DNA from 3 places in the Kitasatospora sp. NPDC097605 genome. Region 1 is predicted to be linked to each of the others. Evidence: riboswitches for the same ligand, from Rfam matches in the RefSeq annotation. Region 1 holds a riboswitch; each other region holds the start of a gene.
What was found. Region 1 has a riboswitch for cobalamin ahead of cobN (cobaltochelatase subunit CobN). Riboswitches for the same ligand answer to the same signal wherever they lie in the genome.
Positions count from the first base shown of each region.

Region 1 (3,265 bases):
GCGATGTCGCCGTAGGAGTCGGCGCGGGCCATCGGCGGCACCAGGTGGTCGACCAGGGTGGCGTGGGCGCGGCGCTTGGCCTGGGTACCCTCGCCCGGGTCGTTGACCAGGAACGGGTAGACCAGCGGCAGGTCGCCGAGCACGGCGTCCGGGCCGCACTCGGCGGACAGCGCGGCGGTCTTGCCGGGCAGCCACTCCAGGTTGCCGTGCTTGCCGAGGTGGACCACGGCGTGCGCGCCGAAGCCGCCGTCGGCCTCGGCGGCGGCGATCCAGCGGTAGGCGGCCAGGTAGTGGTGGGACGGCGGGAGGTCCGGGTCGTGGTAGATCGCGACCGGGTTCTCGCCGAAGCCGCGCGGCGGCTGGATGAGCACCAGCAGGTTCCCGGAGCGGATCGCGGCGAGCACGATGTCGCCGTCGGGGTTCTGCGAGCGGTCGACGTACAGCTCGCCGGGGGCCGGGCCCCAGTGCTCCTCGACCCGGGCGCGCAGGCCCTCGGGCAGGGTGGCGTACCAGCGGCGGTAGTCGGCGGCCGGGATGCGCACGGGGTTGCGGGCCAGCTGGTCCTCGGTCAGCCAGTCCTGGTCGTAGCCGCCGGCGGCGATCAGGGCGTGGATCAGGGCGTCGCCCTCGTGGCCGTCATCGGTGTCGGTGTCCAGACCGGGCAGGCCCTCGCCCAGGTCCATGCCCTCCGCGCGCAGCGCGGTCAGCAGCCGGATCGCGCTGGCCGGGGTGTCCAGGCCGACGGCGTTGCCGACCCGGGCGTGCTTGGTCGGGTACGCGGACAGCACCAGGGCGAGCCGGCGCTCGGCGGCCGGGACGTGCCGCAGCCGGGCGTGCGCGACGGCGACGCCGGCCACCCGGGCGGCGCGCTCCCCGTCGGCGGCGTAGACGGTCAGGCCGTCCTCGTCCAGCTCCTTGAAGGAGAACGGGACGGTGATCAGCCGGCCGTCGAACTCGGGCACCGCGACCTGGGTGGCGGTGTCCAGCGGGGACAGGCCGTCGTCGCTGGCCTCCCACTGGGCGCGCGACCAGGTCAGGCAGAGCGCCTGGAGGATCGGGCGGTCCAGCGCGGCGAGCGCGCCGGCGTCCCAGGCCTCCTCGTCGCCGCCGGCCTGCGCGTCGGCCGGGCGGGTGCCGCCGGCGGCGAGCACCGTGGTGACGATCGCGTCGGCCTCGCCGAGGGCGGCCAGCAGCTCCGGCTCGGCGCCGCGCAGCGAGGCGCAGTAGTACGCCCGGGCCCGGGCGCCCTGGTCCTCGATCGCCCGGCAGAGGGTCTCCACGAACGCGGTGTTGCCGCTCATGTGCTGGGCGCGGTAGTAGAGCACCGCGACGGTCGGGCCCTCCTCCGTCCGGGCCGCGCGCTCCAGCGGGCCCCAGGCCGGGGCGGAGGCGGGCGGGGCGAAGCCGTGGCCGGTGAGCAGCACGGTGTCGGAGAGGAAGGCGCCGAGCTCGGCGAGGTTGGCCGCGCCGCCGTGCGCCAGGTAGGCGTGCGCCTCGGCGGCGATGCCGGCCGGGACGGTGGACAGCTCCATCAGCTGGGCGTCGGGGGCCTGCTCACCGGTCAGCACGACCACCGGGCGGGGGCCGGCGAGCAGCGCGTCCAGGCCCTCCTGCCAGGCGCGGCGGCCGCCGAGCAGGCGGACCACGACCAGCTCGGTGCCCTCCAGCAGGGCGGGCAGCTCCTCGGGCGTCAACCGGGCGGGGTTGCCCAGCCGGTAGCGGACCGGCCCCTCGGAGGCGCGGGCGCTCAGCAGGTCGGTGTCGGACGTCGACAGCAGCAGAATCATGCGAAGGCCCTCCCGGCCTTGTCGGTGGACGAGACCGCGAGAGCGGGCATGCGACGGCGCATGGCTTTCAAGCCTTCCTCGGGGTCCGCGCCCCGGGCCGGTGGAGGACGGCAGGAGTTCCTGGCTCCCGCGTTCCACCGGAAGGCCCGGTGAACCGCGGTCACAGTGGCGGGACCGCACCGGGTTCGCACCGGTTTCCTCCCCTGCGCCGTCGCTGGCGTCGGACGGTCCGCGGGGACCGTCCGCCAGCATCGTACGGGGTACGGCCGGGCCGGGGGAGTGCAGGTGACGGGGGCGCCGGGCGGGGCCGGGGATGTGAGCGACGGTACGGCGGCAACCCATCGGATCATCTGTATGCTCGCCGCCATGCCTCCCGAACCCGACGCCGCCGCGCCGGGCGCCGCCGTGCCCGACCGGGCGCGTCCGGACGCCTGCCCCGGGGCCCTTCGTCTGCACACCGCCGACGACGGCGCCCTGGCCCGGGTCCGGCTGCCCGGCGGACTGCTGACGGCCGCTCAGGCCCTCGCGCTGGCCGACGCGGCGGGCGAACTCGGCGACGGCCGACTGGAGATCACCTCGCGCGGCAACGTCCAGCTGCGCGGCCTGGCGCCGGACGGCGGCGGCGAACTCGGCGGGCGGCTGCGCGCCGCCGGCCTGCTGCCCTCCGACACCCACGAGCGGGTCCGCAACATCGTCGCCTCGCCCGTCCCCGCCACCGGCCGCGGCGTGGTGCGGGGCTGGGCGCGCTCGCTCGACCGGTCCCTGTGCGCCGCCCCTTGGGCGACCGGCCTGTCCGGCAAGTTCCTGTTCGCGCTGGACGACGGCGACGGCGACGTCGCCGCGCTGGACGCCGATGTGACATTGATCGCAGGCCCGGAGGGCACCGCCCTGCTGCGCCTCGGCCGGGCCGCCACCGTGCGGCCGGTGCCCGCCGACCAGGCGCCCTGCGCGGCCCTGGAGGCCGCCCGGGAGTTCCTGGAGGCGCAGCGCGCCGCCGGGGTGCGGGCCTGGCACCTGCGCGAGGTGCCCGACCTGCTGCCGCCCGGTCAGCTCCCGATGCCGGTGCTGTCCGGGACCCGCCCGCCGCTGGGCGCGCTGCCCGGTGGCGGACTGCACGTCGGCCCGCGCTTCGGTGTGGCCACGGCCGGGCAGTGGCGGACCCTGGCCGACGCCGCCGAGGGCGAGCTGCGGCTCACCCCGTGGCGCGCCGTGGTGCTGCCCGACGCGCCGGCCGGACGGCTGGCGGGGCTGGCGGCGGCCGGCTTCCGGACCGCCGCCGGGACGGCTTGGGACGGCGCGAGCGCCTGTACCGGGCTGCCGGGCTGCGCGAAGTCGCCGGCCGACGTCCGGGCCGACGCGGCCCGGGCGCTGGACGGCGTCCCGGCGGGCCCCGGCGGCCTGCCGGTGCACTGGTCGGGCTGCGAGCGCCGCTGCGGCCACCCCGCCGGACGGCGGGTGGACGTGCTGGCGACCGGGCA
Region 1 is NZ_JBEOSF010000006.1:114,336-117,600, reverse strand. Features, by position in the region: gene cobN (cobaltochelatase subunit CobN) at 1-1,787, opposite strand, end outside; cobalamin riboswitch at 1,880-2,045, opposite strand; gene ABTX81_RS09380 (ferredoxin-like domain-containing protein) at 2,154-3,265, shown strand, end outside.

Region 2 (3,265 bases), on a different contig from region 1:
GGGGAAGCGCAGCACGGCCACCCGCAGCACGTCCGCGCCGAGCGGGCCGCGCGCGGCGGTCCGGTCGACGACGGTGGACAGGTCGAGCGAGTCCTCGGCGTCCAGCCACAGGTCCGGCAGCATCGGCAGGGTGCCGAGCACCGGACGGCCGGTCAGCTCGCGCAGCATCTCCAGGCCCGGGGCGAGCAGCCGCGCGTCGCCGCGGAACTTGTTGACGAACCAGCCCGCCACATGCCGCTGGTCCTCCGCCGACAGCAGCGCCAGCGTCCCGTACATCGCCGCGAACACCCCGCCCCGGTCGATGTCGCCGACCACCACCACCGGCAGCCCGGCGGCGGTGGCCAGGCCCATGTTGGCGATGTCGCGGTCGCGCAGGTTGATCTCGGCGGGCGATCCCGCGCCCTCGCAGACCACCACGTCGAAGCGCCGGCGCAGGTCCGCCAGGCACTCCAGGGCGCGTTCCAGCAGCACCGGCTTGCGTTCGCGGTAGTCCAGCGCGCCGACCTCGGCGACCGGCCGGCCCAGCAGCACCACCTGGCTGCGGCCGTCGGCGCCGGGCTTGAGCAGCACCGGGTTCATCGCCGCCTCCGGCTCCACCCGGGCCGCCTGCGCCTGCATCGCCTGCGCGCGGCCGATCTCGGCGCCGTCGGCGGTGACGAAGGAGTTCAGCGACATGTTCTGCGCTTTGAACGGCGCGACCGCGACACCCTGCCGGGCCAGCCAGCGGCAGATGCCCGCGGTGACCACGCTCTTGCCCGCGTCCGAGGTCGTCCCGGCGACCAGCAACGCCCTGCTCATGACCCACTCCTCCGCATCCCGCCCAGGGCCGCCCGGAGCAGCAGGTGCCCGGCGACCGTCGTACCCAGGGCCAGCGCGCCCACCCGCCGGGAGAGCACGCAGGCCCGTTCGATGTCGTCCACCCCGACCGGCCGCAGCTCCCCGCCCAGCACGGGACGGTCCTCCACCCGCGCGCCGTACCGCAGCGTCCCACCGAGCCGCACGCCCACCGCACCGGCGAAGGCCGACTCGGCCTGACCGGCGTTCGGGCTGGGGTGCGCCGAGCCGTCGCGCCGCCAGACCCGCCAGGCGGTGCGCGGTTCGGGGGCGGCGGCGACCGCCAGCAGCGCGGTCAGCCGCGCGCCCGGCCAGCCGGCCACGTCGTCCAGCCGCGCCGAGGCCCAGCCGAACCGGGCGTAGCGGGGCGAGCGGTGACCGACCATCGCGTCCAGGGTGTTCACCGCGCGGAACGCCAGCAGGCCCGGCGTGCCCGCGAGACCGCCCCAGACCAGGGCGTTGACCACGGCGTCGGCGGTGTTCTCGGCCACCGACTCGACGACCGCGCGGGCCAGCTGCTGCTCGTCCAGGGCGCTCGGGTCGCGTCCGCACAGGTGCGGCAGCCGCTCCCGTGCCGCCGTCAGGTCGCCGGCCGCCAGCGCGCGGCCGACGGTGCGGGCCTCCCGGGTCAGCGAGGTGCCGCCGAGCACCGTCCAGGTCGCGGCGGCGGCCAGGGCGGCCCGGCCGAGCGGACGGCGGGTCAGCAGCCGGTCGGCGGCGAGCGCGCCGGCCGCGACGGTGCCCACGGTCAGGGCGGTGAAGGCGGTGCCGGCGGCGCGGTGGTCGCGCCAGAGCAGGCGCTCCAGCCGGCCGGCGGCGGAGCCGAAGCCGGCCACCGGGTGGCCGCGGCGCGGGTCGGCGAACCGGGCGTCGGCCAGGTACCCGACGAGGGCGCCCGCGGCGAAGGCGGCGGCCCGGATCGGCGGGCGCACGGCAGGGCGCAGCATCGTGCGTGTCCTCACTCAGGGTCCGCGCCCTGGATCGACGTACCGGGGGCGAGAGTCTCCTGGCTTCCGGGTCGAACGCACACCCCGGGCCTTCCAGCGGCTTCTGACGGCCCGCCGTGGCGTGTTCCGGTCGTGCTCCCCGGTGACAGTGGCGGGACCGCGCCGGACTCGCACCGGCTTCCTCTGCATGCCTCCGTATTGGCTGAAGGATCCCATCACGGGCCCGAACCGGGAGTCAACCGAGGTCCTGGAGGGTGTTGGTCACACGCCGGGCCGCCCCGCCGCGCCCATGTGATTTTCCTCCCGGAACTACCCGGACGGCCGTGTCCTACTGGCTTCCCCCCGCCCGCGCGAGTGGACTGAGGGGTGGGTCCGGGCAGCGAGCCGGACACCGGGCAGACACCGAGCACCGGGGAGCGAGTATGCGTTGGGGAATCGCGGCCACCGTGGCGGCCGCCGCCGTCGGCACCGGGGCCGCCGTGCTGGTGATCGGCCGCCGGGCGTCCGAACGGATGGTCCGCCCGGCCGGGAGGGACCGCGTCCGGACCGGCCCGGTGATCGTCCGCGGCCTCGGTGCCGGGCGGGTCACCTTCACCCGCACCCCGGTCAGCGAGCGCCCGGGCCGCTGGGCCGTCGAGTGGGGCGAGGACGGCCACGCCGTCGTCGGGGAGGTCCTGGAGCGCGACGAGCGGGACGTCACCCGCCGGCTGGTCCGGGCCGACGCCGGCACCCTCACCCCCGGCACCGAGGTCCGCTTCACCCCGCGCGTCCACCTCGGCGACCCGGGCCGGGCGCTCGGCCTGCCGTTCGCCGAGACCGCCGTCGAGGGCGAGCTGGGCGCGCTGCCCGCCTGGCGGCTGGACGGCAAGCGCGGCACCTGGGTGGTCCTGGTGCACGGCCCCGACGCCGACCGGGCGCAGAGCCTGCCGGTGCTGCCCGAGCTGCGGCGCCTCGGCCTGCCCGCGCTCGTCGTCACCTACCGCGGCGACGCCGGCGCCCCCGCCTCCCCGGACGGCCTCGGCCACTTCGGCGAGACGGAGTGGCGCGACGTCGAGGCGGCGGTGCGGACCGCGCTGGACGCCGGCGCGGGCCGGGTCGTGCTCTACGGCTGGTCGCTCGGCGCCACGATGGCCCTGCACACCGCCGCCCGCTCGGACCTCGCCCCCGCGATCAGCAGCCTGGTGCTGGACTCGCCGGTGCTGGACTGGCCGGCCACCGCCCGCCGGGACGCCGCCCGGGCCGGCTTCCGGGGCGCGGCCGCCGAACTCGGCGCGCTCGCCGCCGAGGGCCGCACCGGCGTGGATCTGGCCGACTTCGCCCGCCTCGCCGAGGGCGCCGACCTGCGGGTGCCCACCCTGGTGCTGCACGGCCCCGACGACCCGGTGGCCCCGTTCGCCGCCGCCGAGCGGCTCGCCCACGGCCGCCCGGACGTCGTCAACCTCCAGGCCTTCCCCGGGGGTGATCACGCGGCCCTCTGGAACACC
Region 2 is NZ_JBEOSF010000019.1:83,398-86,662, forward strand. Features, by position in the region: gene ABTX81_RS22260 (cobyric acid synthase) at 1-798, opposite strand, end outside; gene ABTX81_RS22265 (cobalamin biosynthesis protein) at 795-1,781, opposite strand; cobalamin riboswitch at 1,832-1,993, opposite strand; gene ABTX81_RS22270 (alpha/beta hydrolase family protein) at 2,204-3,265, shown strand, end outside.
Region 2: another riboswitch for cobalamin. It lies ahead of ABTX81_RS22265 (cobalamin biosynthesis protein); the one in region 1 lies ahead of cobN (cobaltochelatase subunit CobN).

Region 3 (3,265 bases), on a different contig from region 1:
CGCGCCGCCAACGGCCGGCGCGACACCCGCCACCACCTCGCCCACCTCCAGGTGGTCCACCCGGACGACCTGCCGCGCTTCGCCAGGCTCGGCGCGATCGCCAACATCCAGCCGCTCTGGGCGGCCCACGAACCGCAGATGGACGAGCTGACCATCCCGTTCCTCGGCCCCGAGCGGGCCGCCCGGCAGTACCCGTTCGGAGCGCTCCAGCGGGCGGGCGCCACCCTCGCGGCGGGCAGCGACTGGCCGGTGAGCAGCCCGGACCCGCTGGCCGGGCTGCACGTGGCGGTCAACCGCCGGGAGCCGGACGCGGTCGACGAGCGGGTGTTCCTGCCCGAGCAGCGGCTCGACCTGGCCTCCGCGATCGCCGCCTACACGGCCGGCTCCGCGCACGTGAACGGCCACGACGACGCCGGCACCCTCGCCGCCGGCAACCTCGCCGACCTCGTCGTCCTCGACCGCGACATCCTCACCGGCCCGCCCGAGGAGATCGCCGCCGCCCGGGTGCTGCGGACCTACGTCGGCGGTGAACTCGTCCACAGGGCCGACTGATCCGAGGCCGGCAGCCGGGCCGGCCGGCCGGCGGCGGCGCTCAGCGCGTCGCCGCCAGCCGGGCCTCGGCGGCGTCCAGCAGCAGCTCCAGCGCGAACGGGTAGCCGCTGCGCCGCATGTCGGCGGCGAGCAGGTGCGCGGTGGCGGCGATGTGCGGATTGGCCGCGGCGTCGAGCCGGCCGTACGCGGCGTGCCAGACCCGCAGGTCCGCCGACTGCGCGGCGGCCGGCAGTGCGAGCGCGGCGGCGTCCAGCACGGCGAAGCCGAGGCTCTGGTCGACGAACGCGTGGTAGATCCGCACGGCCTCCGGGTCGGGGAAGCCCGCGTCGCGCAGCACGCCGAGGATGGCCTCGACGGCGGCGATCTCATGGGCGCGCCCGGTGGTGCGGTGGGCGGCGAGCAGCGCGGCCTGCGGGTGGGCCCGGTAGCTCGCATGGATCCGCAGACCGATCTCCCGCAGGTCGGCCCGCCAGTCGCCGGTGGCCCGCCAGCCGTGCTGGGCGCGGGCGATCAGCTCCTCGGCGACGGCGAGCAGCAGATCGTCCGCGCTGTGGAAGTACCGGTAGACCGCGCTGGGGTCGGCGCCGAGCGCGGTGCCGAGCCTGCGCACGGTGAGCGCCTCCGCGCCGTGCTGCCCGACCAGCCGCAGCGCCGTGTCGACGATCAGTTCGTGGGAGAGCACCACCCCCTGCTTGGTGGGCCGCCGGCGGCGTCGCTGGGGTTCGGGCACTACGCGTTCGCTCACCCGGGAAGGCTACGTCAACGCCCTTGACGTAGCACAGGGGCTGTCGGCGGAAATCCGTGACGGGGCCGCCGTTCTGCGTCTAGGCTGGCGGTGCAGCTGGTTCGCCCTGTCCTCCAGGCAGGCGCGTCGTAAGAGGGAACCCGGTGACGCCTTTCAATCGGCCAGTCCGGGACTGCCCCGCAGCGGTGAGCGGGAACGACCGCCGTCATACGCACTGGGCCCGGTCGGGTCTGGGAAGCGACGGCCAGTAGGTGTCCGCCCTTCACAGGGTGGGCGTGCCCGCGAGTCCGAAGACCTGCCCGCTGTCCGCGCGCGACCGATCGCACGCGGCTTCCGGTGACCTCGTGGGCGGGTCGGCGTGCAGACCTGGCGGAGCCGTACGGGCGTCCGTCCGGTCCGTCCTCCCTTCGCGTCCTCGTCCCGTCACCGGGCACTTGAGGAGCAAGACTCGCGAAGGAGAGTCCCTTGACAGCGACGTCCGCAGCCGCGGCCACCCTGGCCACCGTCCACGGCTACCCCCGGCAGGGCCGGGACCGGGAACTCAAGAAGGCCGTCGAGGGCTACTGGAAGGGCACGGTCACGGCCGAGGCGCTGCTCACCACGGCCGCCGGACTGCGCCGGGAGAACTGGCGCCGGCTCGCCGAGGCCGGTGTCCGTGAGGTCCCCACCGGCGATTTCTCGCTCTACGACCACGTGCTCGACACCACCGTCGCCGTCGGCGCGGTCCCCGCCCGGCACCGGGCCGCCGTCGACGCCGACCCGCTGGACGGCTACTTCGCCATGGCGCGCGGCACCCAGGACGCCGCGCCGCTGGAGATGACCAAGTGGTTCGACACCAACTACCACTACCTCGTCCCGGAGTTGGGCCCCGGCACCGCCTTCACCGCGAACTCCGGCAAGGCCGTCGGTGAACTGACCGAGGCCCTCGCCGCCGGCCACGCGGCCCGCCCGGTGCTGGTCGGCCCGGTCACCTACCTGCTGCTGGCCAAGCCCGCGCCCGGGGCGGCGGAGGACTTCCAGCCGCTCACCCTGCTGGACCGGCTGCTGCCGGTCTACGCCGAACTCCTCGCCGACCTGCGCGCGGCCGGCGCCGAGTGGGTGCAGCTCGACGAGCCCGCCCTCGTCCAGGACCGCACCCCGGCCGGACTGAACGCCGCCGCCCGCGCCTACCGGGACCTCGGCGCCCTCACCGACCGGCCGAAGCTGCTGGTGGCGAGCTACTTCGACCGCCTCGGCGAGGCGCTTCCGGTGCTGGCGAAGGCTCCCGTGGAGGGCTTGGCGCTGGACTTCACCGGACCGGCCGCCGCCAACCTGGACGACCTCGCCGCCGCCGGCGGACTGCCCGGCAAGCGCCTGGTCGCCGGCGTCGTCGACGGCCGCAACATCTGGATCAACAACCTGGAGCGGTCGCTGGCGACCCTGGCCACCCTGCTCGGCCTGGCCGGCCGGGTGGACGTGGCGCCGTCCTGCTCCCTGCTGCACGTGCCGATCGACGTCACCGCCGAACGCGACCTCGACCCGCAGATCGCCCGCTGGCTCGCCTTCGCCCGTCAGAAGGCCGAGGAGGCCGCCCTGCTCGCCCGCGGCCTGCGCGAGGGCACCGCCGCGATCGCGGGCGAACTCGCCGCCAACCGCGCCGACCTGGCCTCCCGCGCCACCTCCCCGATCACCCGCGACCCCGCCGTGCGCGCCCGCACCGCCGCCGTCACCGCCGACGACGCCCGCCGCACCCAGCCCTACCCCGAGCGCGCCCGCGCCCAGCGCGCCCGCCTCGGCCTGCCGCTGCTCCCCACCACCACGATCGGCTCCTTCCCGCAGACCACCGAACTGCGGACCGCCCGCGCCGACCTGGGCGCGGGCCGGATCGACGCCGCCGCCTACCGCGAGCGCATGGAGGCCGAGGTGCGCGAGGTGATCGCGTACCAGGAGAAGGCCGGACTCGACGTCCTGGTGCACGGCGAGCCCGAA
Region 3 is NZ_JBEOSF010000010.1:64,623-67,887, reverse strand. Features, by position in the region: gene ABTX81_RS14035 (amidohydrolase) at 1-552, shown strand, start outside; gene ABTX81_RS14030 (TetR/AcrR family transcriptional regulator) at 593-1,297, opposite strand; cobalamin riboswitch at 1,378-1,614, shown strand; gene metE (5-methyltetrahydropteroyltriglutamate--homocysteine S-methyltransferase) at 1,763-3,265, shown strand, end outside.
Region 3: another riboswitch for cobalamin. It lies ahead of metE (5-methyltetrahydropteroyltriglutamate--homocysteine S-methyltransferase); the one in region 1 lies ahead of cobN (cobaltochelatase subunit CobN).